Regions from separate parts of the Streptomyces sp. a15 genome, predicted to be linked through region 2. Evidence: riboswitches for the same ligand, from Rfam matches in the RefSeq annotation. Region 2 holds a riboswitch; the other holds the start of a gene.
The links. A riboswitch is a leader RNA that binds a small molecule or an ion and turns the genes downstream of it on or off. The one in region 2 is predicted to bind glycine.
Positions count from the first base shown of each region.

Region 1: linked by a shared signal. The riboswitch ahead of gcvP (aminomethyl-transferring glycine dehydrogenase) and the one ahead of gcvT (glycine cleavage system aminomethyltransferase GcvT) in region 2 are both predicted to bind glycine.

Region 1 covers NZ_JBWLKM010000081.1:3,040-17,866, reverse strand. Annotated here, with positions in the region: gene modA (molybdate ABC transporter substrate-binding protein) at 55-930, shown strand; gene modB (molybdate ABC transporter permease subunit) at 927-1,781, shown strand; gene AC5P09_RS42425 (ABC transporter ATP-binding protein) at 2,138-3,229, shown strand; gene AC5P09_RS42420 (TOBE domain-containing protein) at 3,323-3,742, shown strand; gene gcvP (aminomethyl-transferring glycine dehydrogenase) at 3,825-6,710, opposite strand; glycine riboswitch at 6,895-6,991, opposite strand; gene AC5P09_RS42410 (PRC-barrel domain-containing protein) at 7,106-7,477, shown strand; partial or broken gene AC5P09_RS42405 (DNA polymerase IV) at 7,399-8,996, opposite strand; gene AC5P09_RS42400 (MerR family transcriptional regulator) at 9,080-9,724, opposite strand; gene AC5P09_RS42395 (bifunctional nuclease family protein) at 9,983-10,456, opposite strand; gene ftsR (transcriptional regulator FtsR) at 10,542-11,279, opposite strand; gene AC5P09_RS42385 (FHA domain-containing protein) at 11,322-12,227, opposite strand; gene AC5P09_RS42380 (DUF881 domain-containing protein) at 12,289-13,122, opposite strand; gene AC5P09_RS42375 (small basic family protein) at 13,128-13,460, opposite strand; gene AC5P09_RS42370 (DUF881 domain-containing protein) at 13,457-14,353, opposite strand; gene AC5P09_RS42365 (sugar phosphate nucleotidyltransferase) at 14,460-14,827, opposite strand, start outside.
Region 2 covers NZ_JBWLKM010000077.1:8,917-23,743, reverse strand. Annotated here, with positions in the region: gene AC5P09_RS41700 (enhanced serine sensitivity protein SseB) at 1-612, opposite strand, end outside; gene AC5P09_RS41695 (AAA family ATPase) at 764-1,432, opposite strand; glycine riboswitch at 1,612-1,711, shown strand; glycine riboswitch at 1,712-1,825, shown strand; gene gcvT (glycine cleavage system aminomethyltransferase GcvT) at 1,863-2,996, shown strand; gene gcvH (glycine cleavage system protein GcvH) at 3,128-3,505, shown strand; gene glyA (serine hydroxymethyltransferase) at 3,521-4,783, shown strand; gene AC5P09_RS41675 (L-serine ammonia-lyase) at 4,862-6,229, shown strand; gene AC5P09_RS41670 (CHAT domain-containing protein) at 6,236-9,196, opposite strand; gene AC5P09_RS41665 (hypothetical protein) at 9,248-10,585, opposite strand; gene AC5P09_RS41660 (hypothetical protein) at 10,585-11,964, opposite strand; gene AC5P09_RS41655 (hypothetical protein) at 12,130-12,555, shown strand; gene AC5P09_RS41650 (hypothetical protein) at 12,552-12,827, shown strand; gene AC5P09_RS41645 (DUF3592 domain-containing protein) at 12,922-13,776, shown strand; gene AC5P09_RS41640 (glycoside hydrolase family 25 protein) at 13,886-14,443, shown strand; gene AC5P09_RS41635 (NADPH-dependent F420 reductase) at 14,476-14,827, opposite strand, start outside.

The sequences.
Region 1 (14,827 bases), on a different contig from region 2:
GAAGGGTCCGTCCGTCGGGCTCTTCGCCAGGCAGACCCAGGGAGTGGACGCGAGATGACCCGTTCCGTGCGCCGGATCCGACGGACCCGCTGGACCGGCCGGAGCCTCCGGACCCGACGAACCCTCCTGTCCCTGCGGGCGCTCCTGCCCCTGCGGGCGCTCGGCGCGGGAGCCGCCGCGCTGCTGGTGCTGAGCGGGTGCTCGTCCTCCGACACGGGTTCCGACGCCGACAAGTCCGGCTCCTCGGCGAACCTCTCCGGCACCGTGACCGTCTTCGCCGCGGCCTCCCTCCAGGAGAGCTTCACGACCCTGGGCAAGGAGTTCGAGAAGCAGCACGCGGGCACAAAGGTCACCTTCAGCTTCGCCGGCAGCGACAGCCTCGCCGCGAGCATCACGGGCGGCGCCCCGGCCGACGTCTTCGCCGCCGCGAGCCCCACGACCATGGCGCTCGTGACGGACGAGAAGGACGCGGTCGGCACCCCCGCCGCCTTCGTCCGCAACCAGCTGGAGATCGCCACGCTGCCGGGCAACCCCGACAAGGTCTCCACGCTCAAGGACCTCACCAGGTCCGGCCTGAAGGTGGTCCTGTGCGACAGGACGGTGCCGTGCGGCTCGGCCGCCGAGAAGGCCCTTCAAGCCAGCAATCTCCAGCTCACCCCCGTCTCCTACGAGCAGGACGTCAAGAGCGCCCTGACGAAGGTCGAGTTGAAGGAGGCAGACGCCGCCGTCGTCTACAAGACCGATGTGAAGGCGGCGGGTGACAAGGTGGAGGGCGTGGACTTCCCCGAGTCGGCAAAGGCCATCAACGACTACCCGATCGCCCTCCTCAAGAACGCCCCCAACCCCGGCGCGGCCAAGGCCTTCATCGAGCTGGTTCAGTCCGCGCAGGGCCAGAAGGTCCTGACCGAGGCCGGATTCCTCAAGCCATGACAGGACCCGACAAAGCCGAGGCCGTCACCCTGGACAGTGGTCGGCGGCGTCAGCGTACTCGGATCGGCTCCGGCCGAGGCGTGCCCCTGCCCCTCCTCCTCCCCGCCCTGGCAGGCCTGGCATTCCTGCTCCTCCCCCTGCTCGCCCTGCTCGTACGAGCTCCATGGCGCAGCCTCCCCGAGCAGTTGACCAGCGCCCAGGTCTGGGAGGCCCTCCGCCTGTCCCTGGTGTGCGCCACCGCGGCGACCGCGCTGAGCCTGGTCATCGGCGTCCCGCTGGCCTGGCTGCTGGCCCGCGCCGACTTCCCCGGCCGCGGCCTGGTCCGCGCCCTGGTGACCCTGCCCCTCGTCCTGCCCCCGGTGGTCGGCGGCGTGGCACTGCTCCTCGCCCTCGGCCGCAACGGAGTGGTCGGGCAGTGGCTGGACTCCTGGTTCGGGATCACCCTCCCCTTCACCACGGCCGGCGTGATCCTGGCGGAGACCTTCGTGGCGATGCCGTTCCTCGTCATCAGCGTCGAGGGCACCCTGCGCGCCGCCGACCCGCGCTACGAGGAAGCGGCCACCACCCTCGGCGCCTCCCGCTTCACCGCGTTCCGCCGAGTCACGCTGCCACTGATCATGCCCGGCATCGCCGCGGGCTCCGTCCTGGCCTGGGCCCGAGCCCTGGGCGAGTTCGGAGCGACGATCACCTTCGCGGGCAACTTCCCCGGCCGAACCCAGACCATGCCGCTCGCGGTGTACCTGGCCCTCCAGAACGACCCGGCAGCCGCGATCGCCCTCAGCCTGGTCCTCCTGGCAGTGTCGATCGCGGTCCTGGCAGGCCTCCGAGACCGCTGGATGACAACATCATGACCCCCGTCCACACGCCCCCACCCACCCCGCCAAGCCGCGAGCACTCGTCCCACACCCACCACCAACCCCGCCAACCCGCGCACAGCCGCACCACACCCACCCACCCCGTCAAGCTGCGGGCAGTCGTGCCGCTGGAGCGGCACGGGTGGGCGCAGGCGGCACCCCGTCAGCGCCGGGCAGCGCGACCCACCCCCGCCCAGCACCAACGCCGTTCACACAACGAACATACGAGACCCTTCCCCGACCCAGCCCCCAGCCCCCACTGCCCCGCGCTCCAAACCCCCGGCCGCCGCTGCCCCGCACTACAACACCCCCCAGCCGCCACAGCCAACCCCCCCCTACAGGACACACACCCCATGACCGACCTCGACGACACCCCACCCGACGCCACCGCCGAACACACCCGCGGTGAAGGCCTCGACGCCCACCTCGTCGTCGACCACGACACCTTCCGCCTCGACATCACCCTCACCGCCGCCCCCGGCGACGTCCTCGCCCTCCTCGGCCCGAACGGCGCCGGCAAGACCACCGCCCTGCGCGCACTCGCCGGCCTCACCCCACTCACCGACGGCCACCTGCGCCTGGACGGCACCGAGTTGGACCGGACGCCCCCCGAATCCCGCCCCGTAGGCGTCGTCTTCCAGGACTATCTGCTCTTCCCCCACCTGTCCGCCCTCGACAACGTGGCCTTCGGCCCGCGCTGCCAGGGCGCGACCAAGACCGGGGCCCGCACGCAGGCCGCCGAATGGCTGGACCGCATGGGCCTCGCCGACCACGCCGGCGCCAAGCCCCGCCGTCTCTCCGGCGGCCAGGCCCAGCGCGTCGCCCTGGCCCGCGCCCTGGCCACCCGCCCCCGCCTGCTCCTCCTGGACGAACCCCTGGCAGCCCTGGACGCCCGCACCCGCCTGGAGGTACGCGCCCAACTCCGCCGCCACCTGGCCGAGTTCGAGGCCGTCGCCGTCCTGGTCACGCACGACCCGCTGGACGCCATGGTGCTGGCCGACCGGCTGGTGGTCGTCGAGCACGGCCAGGTGGTCCAGGAGGGCACACCGGCCGACATCGCCCGCCACCCCCGTACGGACTACATCGCGCAACTCGTCGGCCTGAACCTCTACAAGGGCCAAGCCGAGGGCCACACGGTCCGTCTCGACGCCGGCCCCGCCATCACCACCACGGAGGACCTCGCGGGACCGGTCTTCGTCGCGTTTCCCCCGGGCGCCGTGACCCTCTACCGCGACCGCCCCACCGGCTCCAGCGCCCGCAACCTCTGGCGCTGCGAAGTGGCCGGCCTGGAGACCCACGGCGACCAGATCCGCGCCGACCTCGCCGGCGAACTCCCCCTGGCGGCCGACCTCACGACGGTCGCCGCGGCCGAACTCGACCTGCACCCCGGCGCACCGGTCTGGGCAACGGTCAAGGCAACCCAGACACACGCATACCCGGCATAATCCCCACAGCCGACTACGGTGGGGACCCCCGACTTCCCCAGCCCCACACTCCCCACCCACAGACACTCCCCCACCCCCAGCGAGGCCTTCTCCATGAGCCTGAGCATCCGCAACCAGCTCCCCGGCACCGTCACCTCCGTCTCCCCCGGCGAAGTCATGGCCACGGTCAGGATCCGCCTCACCGGCGGCAGCGACCTCACCGCGGCGATCACCCTGGAAGCCACCGAGGAACTCGGCCTCGCCACGGGTTCCGCCGTACGCGCCCTGGTGAAGTCGACGGAGGTGTCCCTCGCCACCGCCCGGGTCGACGGCGTGTCCATCCGCAACCAGCTCCCGGGTACCGTCCGGGACATCGCGACCGGCGGCGCGATGGCCTCCGTCAAGGTCGCCGTCGAGGGCGGCGACCTGACCGCCGTGATCACCAGGGACCCCGTCACGGACCTCGCCCTGGCCCCCGGCGCTTCGGTCGTCGCCCTGATCAAGTCGACCGAGGTCTCCCTCGCGACGCCATGACGACATGACGTACAAGGGCCCCGCCCGACGAACAGCCGGACGGAGCCCTCATCACGTACTACGTGTGAATGTGTACTGCCCGTCAGTCCTCGTACGCATCCAGCGGCGGGCAGGAGCACACGAGGTTCCGGTCACCGAAGGCCTGGTCGATACGGCGCACCGGCGGCCAGTACTTGTCCGCGACCGACACCCCGGCCGGGAAGACGGCATCCTCGCGCGTGTAGGCGTGCTCCCACTCCCCGCCCAGCGCACCGGCGGTGTGCGGCGCGTTCCGCAGCGGGTTGTCGTCCGCGGACCACTCGCCCTTTCCGACCTTCTCGATCTCCGCACGAATGGCGATCATCGTCTCGCAGAACCGGTCGAGCTCGGTCAGGTCCTCGGACTCGGTCGGCTCGATCATCAGCGTGCCGGCCACCGGGAAGGACATCGTCGGCGCGTGGAACCCGTAGTCGATGAGCCGCTTCGCGACGTCGTCGACGCTCACGCCGGTCGCCTTGGTCAGCGACCGCAGGTCGATGATGCACTCGTGCGCGACCAGCCCGCCGGGACCGGTGTAGAGCACCGGGTAGTGCGGCTCCAGCCGCTTGGCGATGTAGTTCGCGGAGAGCACCGCCACCTGCGTGGCCCGCTTGAGGCCCTCACCGCCCATGAGCCGGACGTACGCCCACGAGATCGGCAGGATCCCCGCGGAGCCCCAGGGGGCGGCCGAGATCGGCCCGACACCCGTTTCCGGACCGGCCGCGGGCTGCAGCGGGTGGTTCGGCAGATACGGCGCCAGGTGCGCACGCACACCCACCGGGCCGACACCCGGACCGCCGCCGCCGTGCGGGATGCAGAAGGTCTTGTGCAGGTTCAGGTGGGAGACGTCCCCGCCGAAGTGCCCCGGCTTGGCCAGCCCCACCAGCGCGTTGAGGTTGGCGCCGTCGACGTACACCTGCCCGCCCGCCTCGTGCACCTGCGCGCAGATGTCGGCGACATGCTCCTCGAACACCCCGTGCGTCGACGGGTACGTGATCATCAGCACCGACAGCTCGTCCCGGTGCTGCTCGATCTTCGCTCGCAGGTCCTCGATGTCGATCTCGCCGTCCCCGGCGGTCTTCACGACGACGACCTTCATCCCGGCCATGACGGCACTGGCGGCGTTGGTGCCGTGCGCCGACGACGGAATCAGGCACACGGTCCGCTGCTCGTCACCGTTGGCCCGGTGATACCCGCGTACGGCGAGCAGTCCGGCCAGCTCGCCCTGCGACCCGGCGTTGGGCTGCAGCGACACGTTGTCGTAGCCGGTGACCTCGGCGAGTCGATCCTCCAGCTCACGGATGAGCGTGAGATAGCCCTGCGCCTGCTCGGCGGGCGCGAAGGGGTGCAGCTGCCCGAACTCGGGCCAGGTGACCGGCTCCATCTCGACGGTCGCGTTGAGCTTCATGGTGCAGGAGCCCAGCGGGATCATCCCGCGGTCGAGCGCGTAGTCGCGGTCGGCGAGCCGACGCAGGTAGCGCAGCATCGCGGTCTCGGAGCGGTGCTGGTGGAACACGGGGTGCGTCAGGTAGTCGTCGGACCGCAGCAGCGCGCCCGGAAGCGTCTCCTCGGCCACGGCGTCGAGCGCCTCGATGTCACCCTCGACCCCGAACGCGTTCCATACGGCGCCCAGTTGGGCCCGCAGCGTGGTCTCGTCGCAGGCCATGGACACGTGGTCGGCGTCCACGAGCCGCAGGTTGACGCCGTTCTCGCGTGCCGCGGCGACGATCTGAGCGGCCTGTGCGGGCACCCGGACGGTCAGCGTGTCGAAGTAGGAACCGTGCACGACCTCGACTCCGCCGGCCGTCAGCCCGGCGGCGAGGACCGTGGCGTACCGGTGGGTGCGCCGCGCGATGGTCTTCAGGCCCTCGGGCCCGTGGTAGACGGCGTACATGCCGGCCATCACGGCGAGCAGCACCTGCGCGGTGCAGATGTTGCTGGTCGCCTTCTCCCGGCGGATGTGCTGCTCACGCGTCTGCAGGGCGAGCCGGTACGCCTTGTTCCCGTCGGCGTCCACGGACACACCCACGAGCCGCCCGGGCAGGCTGCGCGCGAACTTCTCGCGCACCGCCATGTATCCGGCGTGCGGCCCGCCGAAGCCCATCGGCACACCGAAGCGCTGCGTCGTACCGACCGCGATGTCCGCACCGAGTTCACCCGGGGACTTCAGCAGCGTGAGCGCGAGCAGATCAGCGGCGACGGTCACGAGCGCGCCGAGCTCGTGCGCCTGCTCGATGACCGGCTTGATGTCGCGTACGGCACCGGAGGCGCCCGGGTACTGGAGCAGCACGCCGTTGATCTCACGCCCGGCGATCTCGGCCGGAATGCCGTCGCTGAGGTCGGCGACGACGACCTCCACGCCGGTCGGCTCGGCACGGGTCTGGATCACGGCGATGGTCTGCGGCAGTGTGTCCGCGTCGACCAGGAAGAGACCCTTCTTGTTCTTGCCCATACGCCGGCACAGCGCCAGAGCCTCGGCGGCCGCGGTGCCCTCGTCGAGCAGCGAGGCACCTGAGGTCGGCAGCCCGGTGAGGTCGGCGACCATCGTCTGGAAGTTCAGCAGGGCTTCGAGCCGCCCCTGGGAGATCTCGGGCTGGTACGGCGTGTAGGCCGTGTACCAGGCCGGATTCTCCATCACATTGCGCAGGATGACGGGCGGCGTGAACGTCCCGTAGTACCCGAGCCCGATCATGGAGTCGAGAACCTGGTTCCGGTCGGCCTGCGACCGCAGCTCGGCCAGCACCTCGGCCTCGGTGCGCGCGCCCGGCAGCTCCAGCGCGTCGGCGTTCTTGATCACATCCGGGACCGCGGCAGCGGTGAGCTCGTCGAGCGAGCCGTATCCGACCTGCGCGAGCATCTTGGCCCGCGCTTCCTGGTCGGGCCCGATGTGGCGCTGCTCGAAGGGGATTCCCTGCTCGAGCTCGGAGAGCGGAATGCGATGGGCGGTCATTACGGAGGCCTCCTGGTCTGACACGACCTTCGAGGGTCACCACGGCGCGGGTACCCGGACGGCCTCCCCCTCTGTCATCTCAACCTGAGAGCTTCACCGGCCGCCCGCGGGCAGCCGGCTTTCACCGTCGGTGAGAGCGGAAGCCGTCGACGCCGTCGGCACCCGCTCTGCTTTCCAGAGTGACCTCGTCCGTGCGGTACGTGGGCCTGAGAGATTCCGGGGAGGATTTGCTCCTTCGGCGCCTCCGGATGGTGTCCGGAGGACTCTCCCGCGCGGGGTCAGCAGCCGCTTGCCAGACTACCAGCGGGGTCAACGCCCGCGTCTTCGAGTGGCCACGTTCCTCAATCTGCTCTTTTGTAGTGCTTACGGATGAGTTGCGAGCAAGTGGAGGGCCCGTGCAGACCGACATCGATCCGCGCAACCTGATCGGCCGCAAGGCGTTCGACCGCAACGGCACCAAGCTCGGCACGATCGACGAGGTCTACCTCGACGACGCGACCGGCGCACCGGAGTGGGCCGCGATACGCACCGGACTCTTCTCCCGAGACGCCTTCGTCCCCCTGGAACCCAGCGAACTGATCGAAGGCACCCTCCACGTCCCCTTCGACCGCGCCCTGATCAAGGACGCCCCCGACTTCGGCGTGGGCCGCCACCTCTCGCCCGAGCAGGAACTGCAGCTCTACCACCACTACGGCCTCGACGTGGCCGCCCCTCCCCCCTTCCCGGACCACAACTTCGGCAAGCTGGCAGGCACAGACGAAACCTGACCACCCCCGCACCCGCCGACGGCGCCCAGCCCCCACAGGGGCCACCCGCACCCGACAACGAATCCCACACGGGTGGTGCGGGTGGGAACACAAACCCGGCCGAAGGCCGGGTGCCCCCAACGCACCCGCACCCAAAACCGCACCGGCACCCGCACCCGCACCCGCACCCTCAAGCCTCCGCAAAAGGCCCGCGCACCAACGGCAACGGCTCCGTCGGCTCCAACTCCGGATCATCAACCCGAAACGTCCGCACCCGCCCCGGCTCCGAATCCGGCGTCTCGAACCGCACAGTCACCCGCCCGACCCCACTCCCCTGCACCCATCCGTGCCCGAACTCGGCATGCGTGACATCGAGCCCCGAGGCCCACCGCCGCTCGACCGGCACCACCGGCGCCTCCGCAGGAACGTCATCGGCATCCTCCGCCACTCCGGAGTCCTCCTGCTCGCCCGCCGCCTGCGCGAACAGATCCTCCTGCGTGTAGTCGGCCAGCCCGCTCACCCCCACCCCCAGCAGCCGCACACCCCCCGTCGTGTCCACGGAATCCAGCAGCCGCGCGGCAGCCTCCCGCACCACCGCCGGATCGTCCGTGGGCCCCCGCAAGGTCTCGGACCGGGTCAGCGTGGAGAAGTCGTACCTCCGCACCTTCAGCACGATGGTCCGCCCGGACAACCCGGCGCTCCGCAGCCGCCGCACACACCGGTCGGCCAGCCGCTGCACCTCCATCCCCACCCGGACCCGGTCGTGGATGTCGATGTCGTACGTGTCCTCCACCGACACCGACTTCGTCTCCCGCTCGGCCACCACTGGCCGCTCGTCGTGCGCCAGCGCCATGGCGTACAAGGCGTGTCCGTGCGCCTTGCCCAGCAGCCGTACGAGTTCGTCCTCGCCCGCCTCGGCAATCTCCTCGACCGTGTGGATCCCGACCCGCCGCAGATGGTCGCCCGTCGCCGGCCCCACCCCGGGCAGGGTCCGCACCGGCATCGGCCCGAGCAGGGCTCGCTCGGTTCCCGGCTCGATGACCACCAGCCCGTCAGGCTTGGCCTGCTCGGAGGCGATCTTGGCGAGCATCTTGGAGGCCGCCAGGCCCACCGATCCCGTGAGTCCGGTGACGGCCCGTATGTCGGCGCGCAGCTTGGCCCCGGCCAGCCGCGCCGACGCGTCGTCCCAGGCCGCTCCGCCGGCCTCCAGGTCCACGAACGCCTCATCCAGGCTCAACGGCTCCACCAACGGCGACAGCTCCCTCAGAAGCCCCATCGCCTGCTCGCTGATCGCCCGGTAGAACGCGAAGCGCGGCACGAGATACGCCGCGTTGGGAGCGAGCCGACGCGCCTGGGCCATGGGCATCGCCGAGTGCACCCCGAACACACGCGCCTCGTACGAGCAGGTGGCGACCACTCCGCGCGGCCCGAGCCCACCCACGATGACCGCCTTCCCGCGCAGGCTCGGCTTGGATGCCTGCTCCGCCGAGGCGAAGAAGGCATCCATGTCGAGATGCAGGATCGTGGGCGCGCTTCTCACATCTCCGATGCTGCCCTACGCCACTGACAATGCCGTCCCCGAAGAGCGGTCCAACTGTCGGACCGCCCGGTCGGACCGCCCGGTCAGACCGCCCGGTTGCGCCGCCGCGCCAGCTCGTCCGCGGGGTTGTGACCGACGAGGGTCTCCCCGGTGTCGATCCGCTCCCCGTGCAGCTGGGAGAGCGCGCTTTCCACGTCCCGCCACACCACACCCACGGCGATCCCGAAGATGCCCTGACCGCCCTGGAGCAGCGCATGGACCTCGTCCGGCGAGGTGCACTCGTACACCGTGGCACCGTCACTCATCAGCGTCATCCGCTCCAGGTCGCAGAAACCGCGTTCCCTGAGATGCTGAACGGCGGCGCGGATGTTCTGTAGTGACACACCGGTGTCCAGAAAGCGCTTGACGATCTTCAGTACGACGACGTCCCGGAAGCTGTAGAGACGCTGCGTCCCCGACCCGTGGGCGGGCCGCACGCTCGGCTCGACGAGGCCGGTACGGGCCCAGTAGTCCAGTTGCCGGTAAGTGATTCCGGCGGCCGCACAGGCCGTCGGACCGCGGTAGCCGATCTGCTCGGACGCCATGGACGTCGCCCCTCCGCTGCTCGGCACGGCCGCCGGTCGCTGCGGAGCGTGATCGGCCGCGTTGCTGTGAAGCGGGTACGGACCGCTCGCCCCGAGACTGCGTCCGGGGGCACCCCCAGCCGTACCGTCGCCGCTGCTTCTCACGCCGACCTCCGTCCTTGACCTGCCTTCTCGACGGTAGGCAGTCACCAGGGGCGCGTCAACGATCGCCACACTCGGCACGCCGGGTGATAATCACCCTTCGAGTGGTTTCCCGCACCCAACCGCGGGGAAAGGCTAGCCGAATGCGCTCGGGGCGGCTCGCAGGACTCTCTCACGCGCCGCCGGCAAATGCCGGCATTTGCGGCGTCAACGGACGTGGACGAGCCCGGCAGGACCGTTCGCCGCCGAGCCGCGCCTGCCTCACTGGCTGCTGGTACCGAAGTCCTCGGGCGAGATCTGGTCGAGGAACTCGCGGAACTTCTCCACCTCGTCCTCCTGCTCGTCCGGGATCGCGATACCCGCGTCGTCGAGCACGCCGTCACTGCCGTAGATCGGCGTTCCGGTGCGCAGGGCAAGCGCTATGGCGTCGGACGGGCGGGCACTGACCTCGACCCCGCTGGCGAAGACGAGCTCCGCGTAGAAGACGCCTTCACGCAGGTCCGTGATGCGCACTTCGGTGAGCTCCTGGCCGACGGCCTCCAGCACGTCCTTGAACAGGTCGTGGGTCAGCGGTCGGGCGGGGGCCATGCCCTGCTGCGCGAAGGCGATCGCCGTAGCCTCCCCAGGCCCGATCCAGATGGGGAGGTAGCGGTCGCCTCCCACTTCACGCAGGAGCACGATCGGTTGGTTGGAGGGCATTTCGACCCGGACACCTACGACATCGAGCTCGTTCACACAGCAACCCTAGGCCGTGCCCGGGACGTTTGGGTAGTCGGGCAGGGAACGGGTGGCCGATCCGGTCGGTGCGAACCCGCCCGTATCACGGCAGCCGCACACCCAGCGCGGTCTGTACGAGCGCCGCGTGCAGCTTCACCGTGAGCCCGGCCAGTTCCTTCGTACGGGCCTCGGCGTGTGCCCTGGTCTGCGGGTTGCGATGCCGCTTCAACGGGGCCACCACCTGGTCCACCAGCCCGGCCTCACGGTCGGCCGCCGCCTTCATCACCCGCAGATGCCGCGGCTCGATGCCGAACCGCCCCAGCTCGGCGATCAGCGAGGCCACGGTGGCCGCCTCCGCGTCGTACGCCCCGTCGGGCAGTGGAGTGATGAGCCCGTACGACTCCCACTCCTGAAGTTCCTGCTCACCGATCTCGGCGGCGGCCATCAGCTCGTCCCGCCCGATCCTGGCCGCCGTCGGCCCCTCGGTGACCTCCGCAACACCCTCGCCGTCCCGCTGACGCCCTACCGTCGGCAGGGGTAGCGCCTCACCGCGCTCCATGGCGTCCAGGTGCTCACGGATCACTTTGAGCGGCAGATAGTGGTCCCGCTGCATCCTCAGGACATGGCCGAGGCGCTCGACGTCGTCGGCGCTGAACTTGCGATACCCCGACGGGGTCCGCTGCGGCTCGATGAGCCCCTCCGACTCCAGGAAACGGATCTTGGAGATCGTGACTTCGGGGAACTCGTCGCGCAGCACGTTCAGCACCGTGCCGATGCTCATCAGTCCACTGTCCGTGGCGGCGGTACCGTGCCCGGCACCGCCGCTCGGTGTTTGAAGCATGGACCTTCCTGGGGGTCCCCCCGGACGGTGTCCGGGGGCGGGTCAGTAGCCCCGCTGGCTCGCGTAGAAGACCAGCCGGTACTTGCCGATCTGCACCTCGTCGCCGTTCGACAGAGCGACCTGGTCGATCCGCTCGCGGTTGACGTACGTGCCGTTCAGACTGCCCACGTCGGCCACCGTGAACGAGCCGTCCTGACCGCGGCGGAACTCCACGTGCCGACGGGAGACCGTCACGTCGTCCAGGAAGATGTCGCTCTGCGGGTGACGCCCGGCCGTGGTCAGGTCGCCGTCCAGCAGGAAGCGGCTGCCCGAGTTCGGACCGCGGCGCACCACCAGGAGCGCCGATCCCAGCGGCAGCGCGTCGACGGCCGCCTGTGCCTCCGGGGAGAGCATGGGCATCTGCGTCTGGCCCGTGACCTCGGCGTCGTAGGCCTCGAGCCCGGAAATGGAGATCGTGGACGTCGTCTCGGACGGACGCTCGGGCGTTGCCCCGGCCCGCAGCGGAGCACCGCAGTTGGAACAGAAGCGGCTGTTCTCCGCGTTGCGGTTACCGCACCTCGTACACACCAGGGCCGACATAGGGGAAAACCCTCCACCCGCACTTGAGGTTGGCGGTTGTCCGAAACCTATGCCGCCGGCCTGGGCAGGGTCAACCGACGGCGCGCCCTGACCACCGGAAATGTCATCGCCCGGACCATCGACCTGATCCCGGAACAGCGGGCGCTGGCCTTCTGCGTCAGGCTGTGCGCGATGGCGGGCAGTCGCATTGGCACTGCCCTCTCGCGCGCTCTTGCCGAACAACTTCGCAAACAACTTCACGGGCGATTCCCCTTGACCGAAACAGACCCGCCCGTGGGGCAGGACGAACCCTGATTGAACACACCGGTCGACCCGGACATCCTCACAACGTCCGTATCCACCAGACAGTTTCCACCACGCACCACCCATTCGGTGCGCCGACCCCCCGCAACCTCATGCCCTCGCCGGACGTCTGCCATGCACCCCCGGTTCACTGGGAGGACGACCGAGCGTAGTCAGGCCGCTTCGCTGCTCGCAAGGCGTCCACGACGATCTTGTCCGACCGCTCGACGGTCACGGTGGCCTGCTCCTTCTCAAGAGTCTGCACCACGCCTCCGGGGATGTTGAGCGCCGGTTCGAGGTCCTGCGGCTTGCCGATGACCTTGAAACGATAGGGCGCGTTGATCTTGTTCCCGTCGACGCTCACGCTCTTGTCGGAGTCCGTCAGATAGGTTCCCGCGACGACCCGCACGCCGTTCACCTGGATCGCCTCCGCACCGGCCGCGCGCAGCTCCTGGATCGTGTCGAGCAGCATGTCCGCCTCGACCGCCCCCTTCATGTCGTCGATCGTCATCGTGATGCCGGGCCCCTGCGCGGCCACCGTGCCCGCCAGGATGCCGAGCTGCTTCTCCTTCTCGACCGTCTGCTTGCGGGCCTCCTCGGCCTGGTCCGAGCTGTTCTCCAACTCGTCCCGCTGCTTCTCGAGGCCCTGCTTCTCGTCTTCAAGACGCTGAGTACGGTCATCCAGTTCATCGAGGATGCGCACAAGATCTTCCTGACGCGCGCCCCGCAGGGCGCTGTCACTGTCGCTGTTCGACGCCACCTGCACGGCCAGACCGAAGCCCAGGCCGAACAACAGCACCGCGACGATGAGTTGGGCCCGGCTGACACGCGGCGGCCACAACCCGTTCACCAGCCGCTGACGACCGCTCAACTGCGGCGACTCGGGAGAGGCGTCCGCTGCCGGCCCGGAGGCCTCGGCGGTCACTTCCTCCGGCAGCTCCTTGCGCAGCCTGTTCTCGGGTGTCCCGTCCTGGTTGCTCATCTGCCTCACGCCCGGAACACGTGTCGGCGGATCGCCGCGGCGTTGGAGAAGATCCGGATCCCGAGCACGACGACGACTCCGGTGGACAGCTGGGCACCGACGCCCAACTTGTCGCCCAGGAACACGATCAGCGCTGCCACGACCACGTTCGACAGGAACGACACGACGAAGACCTTGTCGTCGAAGATGCCGTCGAGCATGGCCCGCAGTCCTCCGAAGACGGCGTCTAGTGCCGCCACCACGGCGATCGGCAGGTAAGGCTCGACGACCGCCGGAACCTCGGGCCGGACCAACAGGCCGGCCACGACTCCCACGACGAGGCCCAGTACGGCGATCACGATGTGCCCTTCTCAGTTCTCGGCTGTGCTGTACGTACGATCACACTCGGTGCGGCGGGCAGCCGGAGGTCGTCCTCCGCGGAAATGGCGGTCCGGATGCCGTAGTTCTCCTGCAGGGCGTGCAGGTACAGCCCGTCGGCGCTGTCCTGGAACCTGGTGCTCAACCGCTTGCCGTCCCCCACGGCCAGCACCGTGTAGGGCGGAACCAGCGGCTTGTTGTCGACCAGTATCGCGTCACCCGCGGCCCTGATCGCCGACAGCGCCGTCAGCCTCTGCCCGTTGATCGACACGGCCTCGGCACCCGACGCCCACAGTCCGTTGACCACCCGCTGCATGTCGCGGTCGCGCACCCGCCCGGTGTCGGAGAACCCGGAGGTCTCGCGTGGGTCGCCATCCCCACCTGAGGTGGCTTCCTTGGCGTCGTCCACGACCAGCTTCACACCGGGGCCTGTCACTTCCGTGGCACCGGACAGAATGCCCACGAGTTCCGCCCGGTCACTGCCGCCGCTGTCCCTGAGGGCCGCACGCTGCCGCGCGCTCACGTCGTCGCGCAGCTGGTCGACGGAGTCCTCGAGTTCGTCCGCCGCCTCGGTCTCCCGGTCGATACGGTCGATCAGTTCCTCGCGCTCCTTGGCGACGACAGGAGCCGCGACCCGGGCCTGGGCGGCACCGACGGTCACGACCAGTGCCGCGAGCACCAGACCAGCGGCCAGACCCAGCTTCGCCCGCAGCGTCTTGGGAAGGCCGCCCTCACCCGCGGCCTCCTTGCGTGCGGCGGCCTCTGCGTACCCGTCGTCGAGGCTGTGGTCCATCACGTTGGTCAGCAGCGACATGGAGGCGTCCGGGCGCGAGGGGCGCGTAGGAGTGCTCCGAACGGGGGGCTGCTGCGGCATGTCGCACATCGTCGCACGCCGCGACCGCTACCTCCGAATGGCCCCACCGGCGTGCCGGACAGGCCCCCTCAGGGGCACTTGTCCGGCACGCGCGCGTGCAGTGGCTTCAGCGCCCGGCGCTGTCCACGACCGCCGACCACTCGTCGAGCAGGGCCTGGGCGGAGGCGTCGTCCGGCCCTTCCGCCCACAGGTGGGTGACCGCTTCCGCCGGGTCGGGCAGCACCATCACCCAGCGCCCGTCGGTCTCCACCACCCGCACACCGTCCGTGGTGTCCACGAAGCGGTCTCCGGCCGCTTCCACGACCCGCCGCATCACAAGCCCCTTGACAGCCCAGGGAGTCGCCAGATCGCGCTTGAGGACATGCGCCCGCGGAATCCGCGCGTCGATCTGGCTGAGCGTGAGCTGCGTCCGCGCCACCAGCCCGATCAACCGTACGAACGCCGCCGTACCGTCGAAGACACTGCTGAACTCGG
Region 2 (14,827 bases):
CATCACCGGGTTCGCCGTCTCGATGGCGGCCAGGCAGCGGCGGGCCGTGAGGATGACGCCGGTGGCCGCGAACTCGGCCGAGGCCGCGGCGAGGAAGTCGACGGGGTCGTCCTGCCAGTCGGGCTCGTAGAGCTTGACGCGGCCGCCGCTCGCGGGGCCGTCCAGCGGGGTACGGCCGGTGCGGCAGAGGTCGGCCACGGCGGGCGGGGGCAGCGGGACGCCGACCGTGCCGTCCGGGTTCACGGCGATGCCGACCTGCGGGGGCAGCCCGCGGGCGAACTCCACCGCGGGCGCGATGGTGTACGACATGTGCGAGCCGACGACCTGGCGGAACTGCTCCTCGGAGCTGAACACCGGGACGTAGGCCTGACCGTCGATCTCCAGCGTGGGCAGGTCGAGCGGGCCGCTGTGCGGGCCGCCGCCGCTGGGCAGCGGGATCCACACGAAGCTGCGGCCGAGCACCTCGACGATCCGCCCGCCGGCCCCGGGGATGCCGAGGGAGGCGGAGAGCACCTCCTCCAGCTCGTTGCCGGGCCATCCGCCGTGCGAATGGGCGTGCGCCTGTGCCGGGAACTCCGAGAAGCCCGCTGGGAGATCCGCCGGGAAGTCCATCTGCTGTCTACCGCCTGCCGAGTACCGCTGCTGTGGCTGAAAAGGCTAACGGGTGCGGGCGGGCCGGGAGTCAGCCCGTCACAGCAATCCGGCCCCTGCACCCGTTCGGGCCGCGAAACCGACCCGCCTCAGCCCGTGAAGCCGATCCGCCTCAGCCCGTGAAGCCGATCCGCCTCAGGACGTTCGCCGCGTCCCGGTCGATCAGGACCGCCGAGCCGCAGCCCGGCGGCAGGTCGCCCTGCTCCACGGAGCTGATCAGGCGGGCGGCCGCGCCGCGGTGACGCAGGAACGCGTACCGCGAGACGCCGCGGCCGCGTTCGCGCTGGCCGGCCAGGGCCGTGTCGGGGGCGACGTCGAGCAGCATCAGGTGCAGGGTGCCGCCCCGGCGGCGGGCCTCGCGGGCCAGCCAGCCGCGCACCCAGGCCTGCGTACCGCAGTCGTGCACGACGACGCCCTCGCCGGAGCGCAGGGCGCGGCGCAGTCCGGCGTAGTGGGCGACGCGGACGAGCGGGCGGTAGACCGCGTACGGCAGGAAGCGGGACAGCCGGCCGTCCCAGCGGTCGCGGGTGTCCTGGGAGTCGATCCGCGTGCCCTTGACGGTGCGCCGCATCAGCGTGGACTTGCCGCTGCCGGGCAGGCCGGTGATCACGACGAGGTCGCGGGGCCCGAAGAGCAGTGCGTGCGGGCTGTGGCCCTCGCGCTCGCGCAGGTCGCGGAGGACGGGTGCCGGGCGCGCTCCACACGCGCCGCGGGCCGGGGCCGAGGGCTGCTCGGGCAGCGCTACGGCCGAGGTCGTGGCGTACGCAGTGGTCCTGTTCACCGTGATCGTCCTCCCCTGGGGTGGGTCACGAGTTTCCCTCCCCGTCGAGTGTAAAGAGAAGGTAATACGCGGTGTCTCGCGTTTTCATGCGCTTACTGCCACAGGCCGGTTACAGATGCGGCCTGCCACGCGCCGACGATGCGTGCAATGATGTGCGCGCCAACTGCATACCGGCCGCTTGAATCCGCGCGGGAGAGTCCCCAGCCGTACCTCGCTGGGGCGCCGAAGGAGCAAGTCCCTCCCTTGAATCTCTCAGGTCCCCGTTACCGCGCGGGCGAGGCACATCTGAAAAGCGGGCCGCTGCGACAGTGGCTCCACCCAAGGTGCAAGTCGTGACCACCGTTTCGCGGGGTCACGTCGAACCTCTCAGGTTCCGATGACAGATGGGGAGGAACGACCTCGCCGTCATGCCTTGGGAGACGACCGTCCGATGAGCAGCACCGCACCCCGTCACACCGCGCTCGATGCCCTGCATCGTTCGCTCGGCGCGACGATGACCGACTTCGCCGGCTGGGACATGCCCCTGCGCTACGGCTCCGAACGCGACGAGCACAACGCCGTACGCACCCGCGCCGGACTCTTCGACCTCTCGCACATGGGCGAGGTCACGGTGACCGGCCCGCAGGCCGCGCAGCTCCTGAACTACGCGCTGGTGGGCAACATCGCGTCCGTCGGTGTCGGCCGCGCCCGCTACACCATGATCTGCCGCGAAGACGGCGGCATTCTCGACGACCTGATCGTCTACCGGCTGGCCGACACCGAGGCCGGGTCTTCTCACTACATGGTCGTCGCCAACGCCTCCAACGCCCAGGTGGTGCTGGACGCGCTCGTGGAGCGTTCGTCCGGCTTCGACGCCGAGGTGCGCGACGACCGGGACGCGTACGCGCTGATCGCCGTGCAGGGTCCCCAGTCGCCGGGGGTGCTGAAGTCCCTCACCGACGCCGACCTGGACGGACTGAAGTACTACGCCGGCCTGCCCGGCACCGTCGCCGGCGTCCCGGCGCTGATCGCCCGCACCGGCTACACCGGCGAGGACGGCTTCGAGCTGTTCGTGGCGCCTTCCGACGCGGAGCAGCTGTGGCAGGCCCTGACCGAGGCGGGCAAGGGCGTCGGCCTGGTCCCCTGCGGGCTGTCGTGCCGCGACACGCTCCGCCTGGAGGCGGGCATGCCGCTGTACGGCCACGAGCTGTCGACGTCGTTGACCCCCTTCGACGCCGGCCTCGGGCGCGTCGTGAAGTTCGAGAAGGAGGGCGACTTCGTGGGGCGCGAGGCGCTCACCGAGGCCGCCGCCCGCGCGGAGACCAACCCCCCGCGCGTCCTCGTCGGCCTGGTCGCCGAGGGGCGTCGGGTCCCGCGCGCCGGGTACGCGGTCGTCGCCGGCGGCGAGGTGATCGGCGAGGTCACCTCCGGCGCGCCCTCCCCCACGCTGGGCAAGCCGATCGCGATGGCGTACGTCGACGCCGCGCACGCGGCTCCGGGCACGCCGGGTGTCGGGGTGGACATCCGGGGCAGCCACGAGCCGTACGAGGTCGTGGCGCTGCCGTTCTACAAGCGCCAGAAGTAGAGACTCAAACGCCAGAAGTACAGACTTGAGCGGTCCGTGCGCGTGACCCTGCGCACATTTCCGCTGCTCACGTGCGTTTCCAGCAGTCCCCCATTCACCAGCACTCCCCCGCGTACAGGAGAATTCAGGCCATGAGCAACCCCCAGCAGCTGCGTTACAGCAAGGAGCACGAGTGGCTGTCGGCCGCCGCGGACGGCGTCTCGACGGTCGGCATCACGGAGCACGCGGCCAACGCGCTCGGCGATGTCGTGTTCGTCCAGCTTCCGGAGGTCGGTGCCACGGTGACCGCGGGCGAGACCTGCGGCGAGCTGGAGTCGACCAAGTCGGTCAGCGACCTGTACGCCCCGGTGTCCGGTGAGGTCACCGAGGTCAACGAGGACGTGGTGAACGACCCGTCGCTGGTGAACTCCGCGCCCTTCGAGGGCGGCTGGCTGTTCAAGGTACGTGTCACGGACGAGCCGGCCGACCTGCTCTCCGCCGACGAGTACACCGCCTTTTCCGCCGGCTGAGGAGTCGTACACCCGATGTCCGTTCTGAACACGCCCCTGCACGAGCTCGACCCGGAGATCGCCGCCGCGGTCGACGCCGAGGTGAGCCGCCAGCAGTCCACCCTCGAGATGATCGCCTCCGAGAACTTCGCGCCGGTCGCGGTCATGGAGGCGCAGGGTTCGGTCCTCACCAACAAGTACGCGGAGGGCTACCCCGGCCGCCGCTACTACGGCGGCTGCGAGCACGTCGACGTCGCCGAGCAGATCGCGATCGACCGGGTCAAGGAGCTGTTCGGCGCCGAGTACGCCAACGTGCAGCCCCACTCCGGCGCCTCCGCCAACCAGGCCGCGCTGTTCGCGCTGGCCCAGCCCGGCGACACCATCCTCGGCCTGGACCTCGCCCACGGCGGCCATCTGACCCACGGGATGCGGCTGAACTTCTCCGGCAAGCAGTTCAACGTGGTCGCGTACCACGTCGACGACGCCGGCCTGGTCGACATGGCCGAGGTCGAGCAGCTCGCCAAGGAGCACCGGCCGAAGGTGATCATCGCGGGCTGGTCGGCGTACCCGCGGCAGCTGGACTTCGCCGAGTTCCGCCGGATCGCCGACGAGGTCGAGGCGTACCTGTGGGTCGACATGGCGCACTTCGCGGGTCTGGTCGCGGCGGGTCTGCACCCGAACCCGGTCGAGTACGCCGATGTCGTCACCTCCACCACCCACAAGACGCTGGGCGGCCCGCGCGGCGGCATCATCCTCGCCAGGAAGGACTTCGCGAAGAAGCTCAACTCGTCCGTCTTCCCGGGCTTCCAGGGCGGCCCCCTGGAGCACGTGATCGCGGCCAAGGCGGTGTCCTTCAAGGTCGCGGCGAGCGAGGACTTCAAGGAGCGCCAGCGCCGTACGGTCGAGGGCGCGCGGATCCTCGCCGAGCGGCTGACGGCGCCGGACGCCCGCGAGGCCGGCGTCAACGTCCTGTCCGGCGGCACCGACGTGCACCTGATCCTGGTCGACCTGCGCGAGTCCGAGCTGGACGGGCAGCAGGCCGAGGACCGCCTCCACGAGGTCGGCATCACGGTCAACCGCAACGCCGTCCCGAACGACCCGCGTCCGCCGATGGTCACCTCGGGCCTGCGGATCGGTACGCCCGCCCTCGCCACCCGCGGCTTCACGGCCGAGGACTTCGCGGAGGTCGCGGATGTCATCGCCGAGGCGCTCAAGCCGTCCTACGACGTCGAAGCCCTCAAGACCCGGGTGAAGGCCCTTGCCGACAAGCACCCGCTGTACCCCGGTCTGAACAAGTAGTTCCTTTTTGTGGCGTGCCCCGCACACTCGACAGTGCGGGGCGCCCGCCCCCTGCACCACCCGTATTGAGGAGTACCCGTGGCCATCTCGGTCTTCGACCTGTTCTCGATCGGCATCGGCCCGTCCAGCTCCCACACGGTCGGCCCGATGCGCGCGGCCCGCATGTTCGCCCGCCGCCTGCGCAACGAGGCCCTGCTGGAGTCGGTCGCGTCCATACGGACCGAGCTCTACGGCTCCCTCGGCGCGACCGGCCACGGGCACGGCACCCCCAAGGCGGTGCTGCTCGGCCTGGAGGGCGACTCGCCGCGCACGGTGGACGTGGAGAAGGCCGACCAACGGGTGGAGGACATCAAGGCGGCGAGGCTGCTGCGGCTCCTCGGCGAGCACGAGATCGCCTTCGACTTCGACAAGGACCTCGTCCTCCACCGCCGTAAAACCCTGCCCTACCACGCGAATGGCATGACCCTGTGGGCGTACGACGCCTCCGGGGCGGAGCTGCTCACCAAGACGTACTACTCGGTGGGCGGCGGCTTCGTCGTCGACGAGGACGCGATGGGCGCGGACCGCATCAAACTCGACGACACGGTCCTCAAGTACCCCTTCCGCACCGGCGACGAACTGCTGCGCCTGACGCAGGAGACCGGCCTGTCGATCTCCGCGCTGATGCTGGAGAACGAGCGGGCCTGGCGCACGGAGGAGGAGATCCGCGCGGGTCTCCTGGAGATCTGGCGGGTGATGCAGGCGTGCGTCTCGCGCGGCATGGCCCGCGAGGGCATCCTGCCGGGCGGGCTGAAGGTCCGCCGCAGGGCGGCCATGTCGGCCCGTCAACTCCGGGCGGAGGGCGACCCGTTGGCGCACGCGATGGAGTGGATCACGCTCTACGCGATGGCGGTGAACGAGGAGAACGCGGCGGGCGGGCGCGTGGTGACCGCGCCGACGAACGGAGCGGCGGGCATCATCCCCGCGGTGCTCCACTACTACATCAACTTCGTGCCGGGTGCGGACGAGGAGGGTGTGGTCCGCTTCATGCTCGCCGCCGGCGCGATCGGCATGCTCTTCAAGGAGAACGCCTCCATCTCCGGCGCCGAGGTCGGCTGCCAGGGCGAGGTCGGCTCGGCCTGCTCGATGGCGGCGGGCGCCCTCGCCGAAGTACTCGGCGGCTCCCCTGAACAGGTCGAGAACGCCGCCGAGATCGGCATGGAACACAACCTCGGCCTCACCTGCGACCCGGTCGGCGGCCTGGTCCAGATCCCGTGCATCGAGCGCAACGGCATGGCCGCGGTGAAGGCGGTCACGGCGGCACGGATGGCGATGCGCGGGGACGGCACGCACAAGGTGTCCCTGGACAAGGTCATCAAGACGATGAAGGAGACCGGGGCGGACATGTCGGTGAAGTACAAGGAGACGGCGCGGGGCGGGCTGGCGGTCAACATCATCGAGTGCTGAGGCCGGTCAGACGACGATGCAGGTCATGGCCGCCCACAGCAGGGGCGAGTGCTCGATGCGGCCGCCGGCTCGCCAGTGGTCGAGTTGCTCGCGCTGCCAGCGGCCGAGCCGGTGCACGGGGTCGCGGTGTTCGTGGGCGGTGTCGACGGCGACGATCGCCTCCGACAGCGGGCGTACGGACTCGGGCAGACCTGCGAGCCCGTGGAAGGCGAAGCTGGTCGGCAGCACCCAGCGGGTGGCGGTGACCAGCTCGGCACCGTTGTGGATCATCGCCGTCGCCAGACCGAACGACTCGGCGAACCGCAGATCGCCGCCGCTCTCGCAGCCGATCAGTGCGACCCGCGGCGGCGCGGGCCAGATCCGCGCACCCGGCTCGCCGTCCGCGCGCAGGGGAAGCGTGCCCAGCAGGAGGTCCTTGGCCGACAGCGGCCGATGGGTGCGGACCGCCTCGGCCAGGCCGACGGTCCCCGGTCCGCAGCACAGATGGAGCGTGCCGTCCTCGCTCTGCCCGCCCTCGACCGGCGCGCTGCTCACGTGGCCGACGTACATCAGCCTGCGTGCCCCCTGGCGGAGCACGCCGCTCAGCCAGTCCCGGTCCAGGTCAGTGCGGCGGAAGGCCTCCGCCGGGGTGGCGACGGACGGCACGACGGCACCCGCGTCGAGACGCCTCCGGACGAACGACAACAGCTCCGGGTCCGAGCCGGGCGGTCCCAGGACCGAGCCGAGCGGGGAGTCGGCCCGGAATCCGGGCACCCGGGGGTCGAGGGCGAGAACGACCGCGCCGGCGTCGGCGTTCGCCGCGGTGTCCGCGTCCGGCGTCGGACGTACCGCGCGGTCCTGCCGTCGCAACCACGCCGGCGCCGTGGTCACGACGTCCGCCAGTTCTATGAGCCGTACGTCGGTCGCGTCGTCGACGGCAAGCAGTTCCCAGGGGACCTGGGCGACCCGGGGAGACGGCTGGATCCGCACCAGCGGGCGGCCCGCGCGCGCCGCCACCTGACGTATCTGCGCCGTCAGCCCCTCCGGCCACAGCGCCTCGGCCAGCGTCCGCGCGAGCCGCTGCTCGGCCCGGTGATCCGCCAACGCGCCCGAGTCGAACGCACGCCGCATCCCCTCCGCTCCGCCGCCCGCCCCCGGCAGCGCCGCGGCCAGCTCGCGCACCGCCCGGTCGACTTCGTCACCGGGCCCCTGACCGGTGCCGAACCCGTGGGCCCCGCCGGCCCAGGTCCAGGTCATGAACAGGTCTCCGGCGTCGGCCAGCCGGATCTGGACCACCGGGCGGTCCGTCAGGTCGTCGGTGATCCAGAACGGCGTCTCCTCCTCGTTCACGATCCGTCGGTGATAGCGGAACTCGGCCGCCGCGATGTACTCCTGGAGCGCGACGCGGCCGGATTCCGGCGACATCCGCACCTTCGGCGGCGGCGCGACGCGCAGACCGGCGGAGGCGGCGGCCTCCGCCGCCGCACCGCCGAGCGCCATCCGGCCGTCGACGTGCCCGTACGCCTTCATGGCCGCAGTCGGGAAGACCGCCCCGGCGTCTTCGGCGGACTCCGAGGGCCCTGAGGGCGGGGCAGGCGGCGTCGACGGCGTACGGTCCAGTGCCAAGGAGGCGCCCGCGCAGCGGTGTTCCACCAGTTCGAAGAGCAGTCCCTGGTCCTGTCGGCGTACCGCGAGACGGAAGACCAACCGCATGGCGTCGTCCGCCAGTTGCAGCCACTGACTGCGCGCGTGGGCCGTGACGAAGTCGTAGCGCGCCGCCTCCAGAGCCAGTGCGGCGGGCAGGGCGAGGGAGAGCGCGGTACCGATGGACTCCGTCTCGTGGGCGCCGTGGTCCGTCAGGTTCAGGTTGTCCTCAAGGGTTCTCGCGAGCATGAGGTCGACCTGTGCGCACCGCTCGTACACCTCCCGCGCCTGGTACACGTCGCGGGCTTCCTGGGCCAGCCGCTTCATCTGCGGGATGTCGCCCCGGTCGTACGCGTGTTGGGCGCCCAGCAGCATCGTGTCGGCAGCGGCGATCGAGGCGCCGAGCCGTTCGAACCGGGCCAGGCTCGCCTCCGTCAGGTCGCCCGCGCGGGCGCTGTCGCCCCGCTGACCGGCGAGAAAGCCACGGGCCTGTTCACAGACCGCCAGATCACCGAACTGCCGCTGCCGCTCGAAGATCTCGGACGCCTCGGCGTACCACCGCTCCGCGAGGTCGAGGTCGCCCCGGTGCATCGCGGCGTAGGCCCGGTGCGCGAGCAGCGCCTGCTGCTCGACGGTGTCCCCCGTCGCCCGGAAGCCTTCCTCCGCGCGGACGAACCAGTCCTCGGCCGGGTCGAACCGCCCGGTCGAGGCGCAGATCAGGCCGAGGGCCGTCAGCAGCCGCGGCACGGTCTGCGCCGCGGTCTCCGGCACGGTGGACAGCAGCGCCGAGGCCAGCTCCTCGGCCACTCCCCACTCGCCCCGCTCCATCAGCAGGTGCACCCGGTTCAGGCCGAGTTCGGCGGCGCGCAGCCCTTCGGGGTCGTGGAACTCGGGCAGCACGGCAGCCGCCTCGTCGAGACTTGCCAGCGCCTCGTCCAGGTCCCCGGTCCTGCGCAGCAGGTCGGCCCTCGCGAGCAGTGTCTTCAGCAGGACCTCCAGCCACAGCTGACGCCCGTTCGGCCCCATCGGCACCGATGCGATGCCGTCCAGCAGCACGCGGGCCCGCTCGACGGCATCCGCCGCCCCGGCCAGGTCTGTGGCGGTGAGCCGGACACTCGCGAGGTCCGACAGCAGGTGCGCCCGCAGGAACCGTACGTCGGGCGAGTCGTCGAAGGACCCGGCCACGGTGAGCAGCTCCTCGTAGACGGCGCACGCGGCGGCGAGATCAGCGGTCAGCTGATGTTCCTCGGCCAGGGCGAAACCGCTGTCGAAGGGCTCTCCGTACAGCCGCACGACCGAGTCGTCCACCTCGTCGTTCACCGAGTCGTTCACCGAGCCGTCCATCCCGTGGTCCACCGCGTCGACCATCCCGTCGTCCTCCGCGTCCGCCGTCCGTCAGTAGTCCTCACCGGTGGCAGCCGCGGCGATCTCCGCCAGGAACAGCCCCCAGGGAGCGTCGTGCGGCGGCGCGTCGTGGGCCAGGGCCTGTGCCGCGGTTGTCAGCCGCCGCCGGACCAGAGCGCGGATCGCGTCGCGGTCGGCGCGGCCTTCGACGTCGCCGGAGGCGTCGGGGCCCTCGGCTTCGCCGGACGTACCGGAACCGAGGCCCGGGTCGAAGCCGGGCAGCAGCACTCCGACCTCGATCCGCGGCGGCATCGCCGCGGCCGGCAGGTCCAGGTCCGCCCGGCCGGTCCACACGTCGTCCCGCCTGACTAGCGGCACCCGGTTCCGGCGGCCGCCGTTCACCCGGACCTCCGCGACGAGGGGCGTCCCGACGGCGGGTGCCGCGATGTGCGCGACGACGTCGACCTCGATCTGCCGTCGCGCACCGAGAGCGCGAGCGGTCCAGGACACCGCGGTCTCGGAGGCGTCGACGAAGCCTGGCGGGTAGCGGCGCCAGTCGTTGGTCCCCGAGCCCCGGGCGATCACCCGGCCGCCCGCGACGAGCGGATCTCCCGCCGCGAGGGCGTAGCCGTCGTGCCGTGCGAACAGCACGCCGGGGTCGACCGGCGTACCGGCCGGACGTCGCTGGTCCAGGGACGACCCAAGGTGCCGCAGAGCCTGCCCGTCCAGGCCGGCACTGTCCGCCGCGTCGTCGATCAACCGCAGTACGCTCTCCAGGTGCCGTGCCGTGTCCGTCGGCCGCGGTGCCGCGCGCCACCACTGGATCAGCGGGTCGAGGGCGGCCTGGTGATCCTCGATCAGTTCGGCCACGCAGTCGTCGGGCTGGTCACCGAAGTCGTCGAACAACTGCTGGCACCCGTGGGTGAGCGCGGCCAACTCCAGGCCGAGTACGTCCGGTTCGAGCGCCGGAATCCCGTCCAGGTACGACGCCGGCCACCACCGGGCCGTCCAGTGTCCGAAGCCGAGCCGGGCGGCGCTGCCCGCGAGCGCCGTCAGGTCCGCCGTCACCCGTACGCCGGCCTGCTCCCCTGCCGCGCAGGCGTCCACGGCGGCGGCGGTCCGCTCACCGTAGACCGCCCACAGCCACTGCTGCGCCCGCCCCACGTCATGCACCTGAGCCACCGGCGGCCCCGGATCCCCGAGGACGGGCCAGGCCAGCACCGCTCCCGCGACGTCGAGAACGGCCCGCGCGAAGTCGGGGGCCACGACGCCCTCGCCACTGCCGTCCTGGGCCCGGTCATCAGCCCGGCTGAAGCCCGGGTCGGCGGCGACCCGGATCGTGCCGTCCTCGGCCCGCGCCACCCGGACCTCCATGGGGGCCCCGGCCATCAGGCGCTCCTCGGGGCGGCGGCCCGCTCGGCCGTTTCCGCCCGGGTCACCGACAGTGTGCGCAGTGCCGACCGGACCCTGGCCCGGTGGTCCATCATCACCGAGCGGGCGACCCCGTCGAGGACCGCCCAGGCCGAGGCGACGTCCCCCAGCGGTGCGTCGCGGACGTCCCGCCCGTGCAGCCGCACCCACAGCCGCCGCATGTAGGCGGCCCAGGGGGTACGGAGGTCCTGAGCGAGGGCGTTCAGCACGCCGCCGTCCGGGTCGGGGCGAGGAGAGACGGTCATCCTGCGGGCCCGAAGGACCGAAGCCTCCCGTCGCCAGCGGCTGTTGACGGCCCGGTGTGCCGCGGTCCGCCCCGGCGCGGTCTCTCCGGTGCCCAGCGGGTCCAGGCCGGCCGCGAGGCGGCCGCCGAGCACCACGGCGACGCGCAGGCTCTCGTCGTACAGGCCGAGCGGTGCGCAACTGCGGCCGGCCTCCCGCCCGACGAGCTCCGGCACCGTCGGCAACTCCTCCCGCCGGGCCGACGACTGCAGCACGACGAAGAGCCGTTCGAAGAGCGTGCGGTCCAGCGGCGCGGGAAGCGTGGCCGTCGAGGCGCTCCGGCCGACCTCCGGACGCGGTGGCACCTGCCGCTCGGTCAGCCCCAGATGCGCCGGCAGATCGTCGCGGCCCCAGACACCGCCCGCGTGCGCCCACAGGGCCCGGCCGAGCAGGCCTCCGTGTCCCGCCTCGACCATGGACACGTACTCCGGTGAGTCGCTCGCCCCACCCGTCCCGCAGGCTTCCAGAACCTCGGCCGCCAGGGCGACTGCGGCAGCCGTGTCGGCGGCCGGGGCCGGCTGACGGCTGTCCCACGCGGTGGCCAGCTCCTCGTCGAGCCGGGCGCGCCGGACGGCGTCCGCCAGGTGGTCCTTCAGGACTTCCACCGTGCGCCCGCCGACCGCGTCCGCCACGTCCTCGACCACGGCCCTGGCCAACGCGTCCGCACCGGCCGAGGGCGCGCCGTGCTCGGTGGCCAGCTCGAAGCACCTCTGGAAATACAGATCCTGGGGGTTGCCCGCCACGACGCCCAGCGCCCGCCGGGCCCTCTTGAGCAGAGTGAACCACTGTGCCGTCGCCTCAAGACGCGTACCGGACTCCCGGATCAGCGCGTCGAGGCGTGCGGCCTGCGCCGGTCCGAGGAAGTCCACGGCGAGTTCGGGGTGCAGCGCCGGCCTGACGATCAGGGGCAGCACGATCAGCTTGACCGTCCGGGTCAACGGCGCGCCACCGGGACCGCTCAGCGATTCCAGCCCCGCGCCGAGGCCACGCCAGGCCCTGTCGATGACCATGGCGCGCGGTCGGCGCTCGCCGGTCGGCTGGCTCGGAGGCGGCATGTCAGGAGCGTACGTCGTCCGGAGACGGGCGGGCGAACCTGGGATCGGTAGGCAACCGCGGCCGCCTAGCGTCCACTCCGTCAGGCAGGGCCGACGGCGCGGAGGGACCCCATGAGCAGGACGGTCGTCCGAACCGCACCGCACGTCACCACGAAGGAGAACCTCATGGGAATCTTCAGGAAGCGTCGCGAGAGCCGCGAGGAGCGGGCCACCGAGATCGCCGGCAAGGTGGCCAGTGGCAAGGGTTTCTACGGTCGCGCCACGCGCGCGTTCCTCGGCGACGAGGACTTCGCCAAGGTGCAGCAGCCGATCGGCGCGTACAACTCCGGCCTCGACGTCCGGCAGTTGCTCACCATGGGGGCGCCGACCATACCTGCCGCCGTCGTGTCGATCAGCGACACCGGCAAACTGGTCAACTTCGACCCGGTCGTCGACCTGGTTCTCCAGCCGTCCGGGGCCGCCGACCGGATCACGCTCCAGACCATCGTCTCGAAGCTGCGGATTCCCCGCGCCGGCGACCAGGTACTGCTGGTCGCCGACCCTGCCCGGCCGGGCGGCTACCTGTACGCCGGGGACGGTGTGACGCCGTGACGGCAGCGCCGTACGAAGTGCTGGTGACCGATGCCGTCCTGCTCTCCTTCGACGGCCGGGTGCTGGAGGTGTTCGGCTTCTCCGACACCCACCGCATCCACATCCGGCAGGAGCCCCGGCTGGAGTTCGGCAAGGGCCGGAACCCCAGGATGGCGATCGTCACCGGACGGGGCGTGCGCCACTCGTTCCCCTACGACCCGCATCGGCTGGACGGCCTGCGCGCCCTGGCGGACCGGCTGGCGCAGAGCCTGCCCGAGAGGCCGGAGCCCTGAGACGGCCGACAGCGAGCACGGCCGGCGCGCCTGGCGCGGGCGCGCGACCGAAGCGACCCGCGGGCTGCCTTCCGCGGAGAAGGGTAAGGGCTCGATGAGCGGTCACGAGGTGCTGGGGCTGTGGTGGGTGGTGCCCGCGGGGCTGGCGCTGTTCGGCTACGGGCTCTCGCTCGCCGGGCTGACCCGCGCCCAGCGAGCGGTATGGGTGAAGGCACGGATCGTAGAGGTGGGGCAGCCGGCGCACGGCGCCTCCAAGTGGCCCGGCATACCGGTGACGATCGCGTTCCAGGACCCGGCCACCGGGCGGGAGTTCGTCCTGCCGAACACCGGCAAGCACGGCGAGGCGGTCGAGGAAGCCTGGGTGGGCCGGGAGTTCGAGGTGCGCTACCCGCCCGGGCAGCCGCACCGGTTCCGCATCGTGCTGGACACGGTGGGCGAAAAAAGCGGACGCGGCGGACCCCACTGCGCGGTCGTCCTGCTCCTCATCGGACTGGTGATCCATGCGACCGTCATCTGGGGCTACCAGTACGCACTGCTCGGCTTCGGGGCCCTGCTCACCGCCTTCGCCGCGGCCAGTCCGGACATCCGCCTGGCGCGTACCCGCGACGGCCTGCTGGCCTCGGCCGTCGCCGTCCCGGCGCGTGTCGTGGCCGTCACGAAGGACGTCTACACCGACGGAGAAGGCGACGAGATCGTCAACCACGCCCCCGTTGTCACGTTCACCACCCGAGAGGGCATCCCCGTCACCGTCCTGTCCCGGGACGGCATCCCCTCCCCGGGCCTCTCCCTCGGCCGCGACCTCACCATCCACTACGCTCCCTCCGACCCGACCGTCTACACCCCCGACCTCGCGGCGGACCGCCGGGACAACAAGAGGTCCGTCGGCCTGATCATCATCCTGCTGATCACCGGACTGGCGGCGGTCGTGACCGGCGCGGCCATGCTGTGACACGACCGCAGGTCGGCGTTTCCGTGCCAGGCGCGGATCTCCCGTGTCAAGGTGGAACAGCAGTCACCAACCAACTCCTGTTCCCCCACAGGCAGTTCAGGGAGTCCCCATGCTGCGCGGCATAGACGTGAGCGCCTACCAGTCCTCCTCCTACAGCACGGACGGCCTCTCCTTCGTCTTCATCAAGGCGACCGAGGGCCGTTCGTACGTCAACTCGAAACTCGCCGCCCAGACGAAGCGGGCCCGCGACGCCGGCCTGGTCGTCGGCTTCTACCACTTCCTCTGGCCGGGCAACCTCACAGCCCAGGCCGAGTACTTCGTCAAGCACGCTCCCGAGAAGGCAGGCGACATCCTCGCGGTCGACTGGGAAACGACCGGGGACGGGACGCACGCGAGCAATGCAGAGAAGGATCGGTTCATACGGAAGGTGAAGGAGCTACGGCCGAATAATCAGGTCGTTCTCTACACGAACAGGAACTACTGGCTCACTGTCGACACCACGTCCTATGCGGGTGACGGCCTCTGGATCGCCGACTACGTGACGGCGGGAAAGCCCCGCATCAAGGCGAAGTGGCGCTTTCACCAATACACCGACGACCCGCTGGACAAGAACGTGGCGGACTTCGCGAGCAAGGCGGCGCTGCGCGAGTGGGCCGAGGGCGCCTGACGGCCGGCGCCTGCTACTCGGGGTCGCGTGACCTATCCGCGGAGCTCCGGCTTGCGCTCCGGGCTCGCCTCGGCCAGGGCCTTCGTGACGCCGTCGATGCCGGCCCGCAGCCCGTACACCGGGGTGTCCGGCTGCTGGCGCCAGGAGTCGTCGAGGCCGCCCGCGTCGACCGTGTCGAAGCCGAGTTCGTCGATGAGGGCCCGCACCTTGCGCTTCGCCGCCTCGTCGTCGCCCGCGACCGGCAGTGCCAGGCGGTCGGGGGCGCCGGCCGGGCGCGGGCGGTCCAGGATGTCCTGGGCGTAGGTGCCGTTGAAGGCCTTGATCACGGGGTGGCCGAGCTGCCGCTGAGTCCAGCGGCTCTCCGTGAGGCCCTCGTCGTCGATC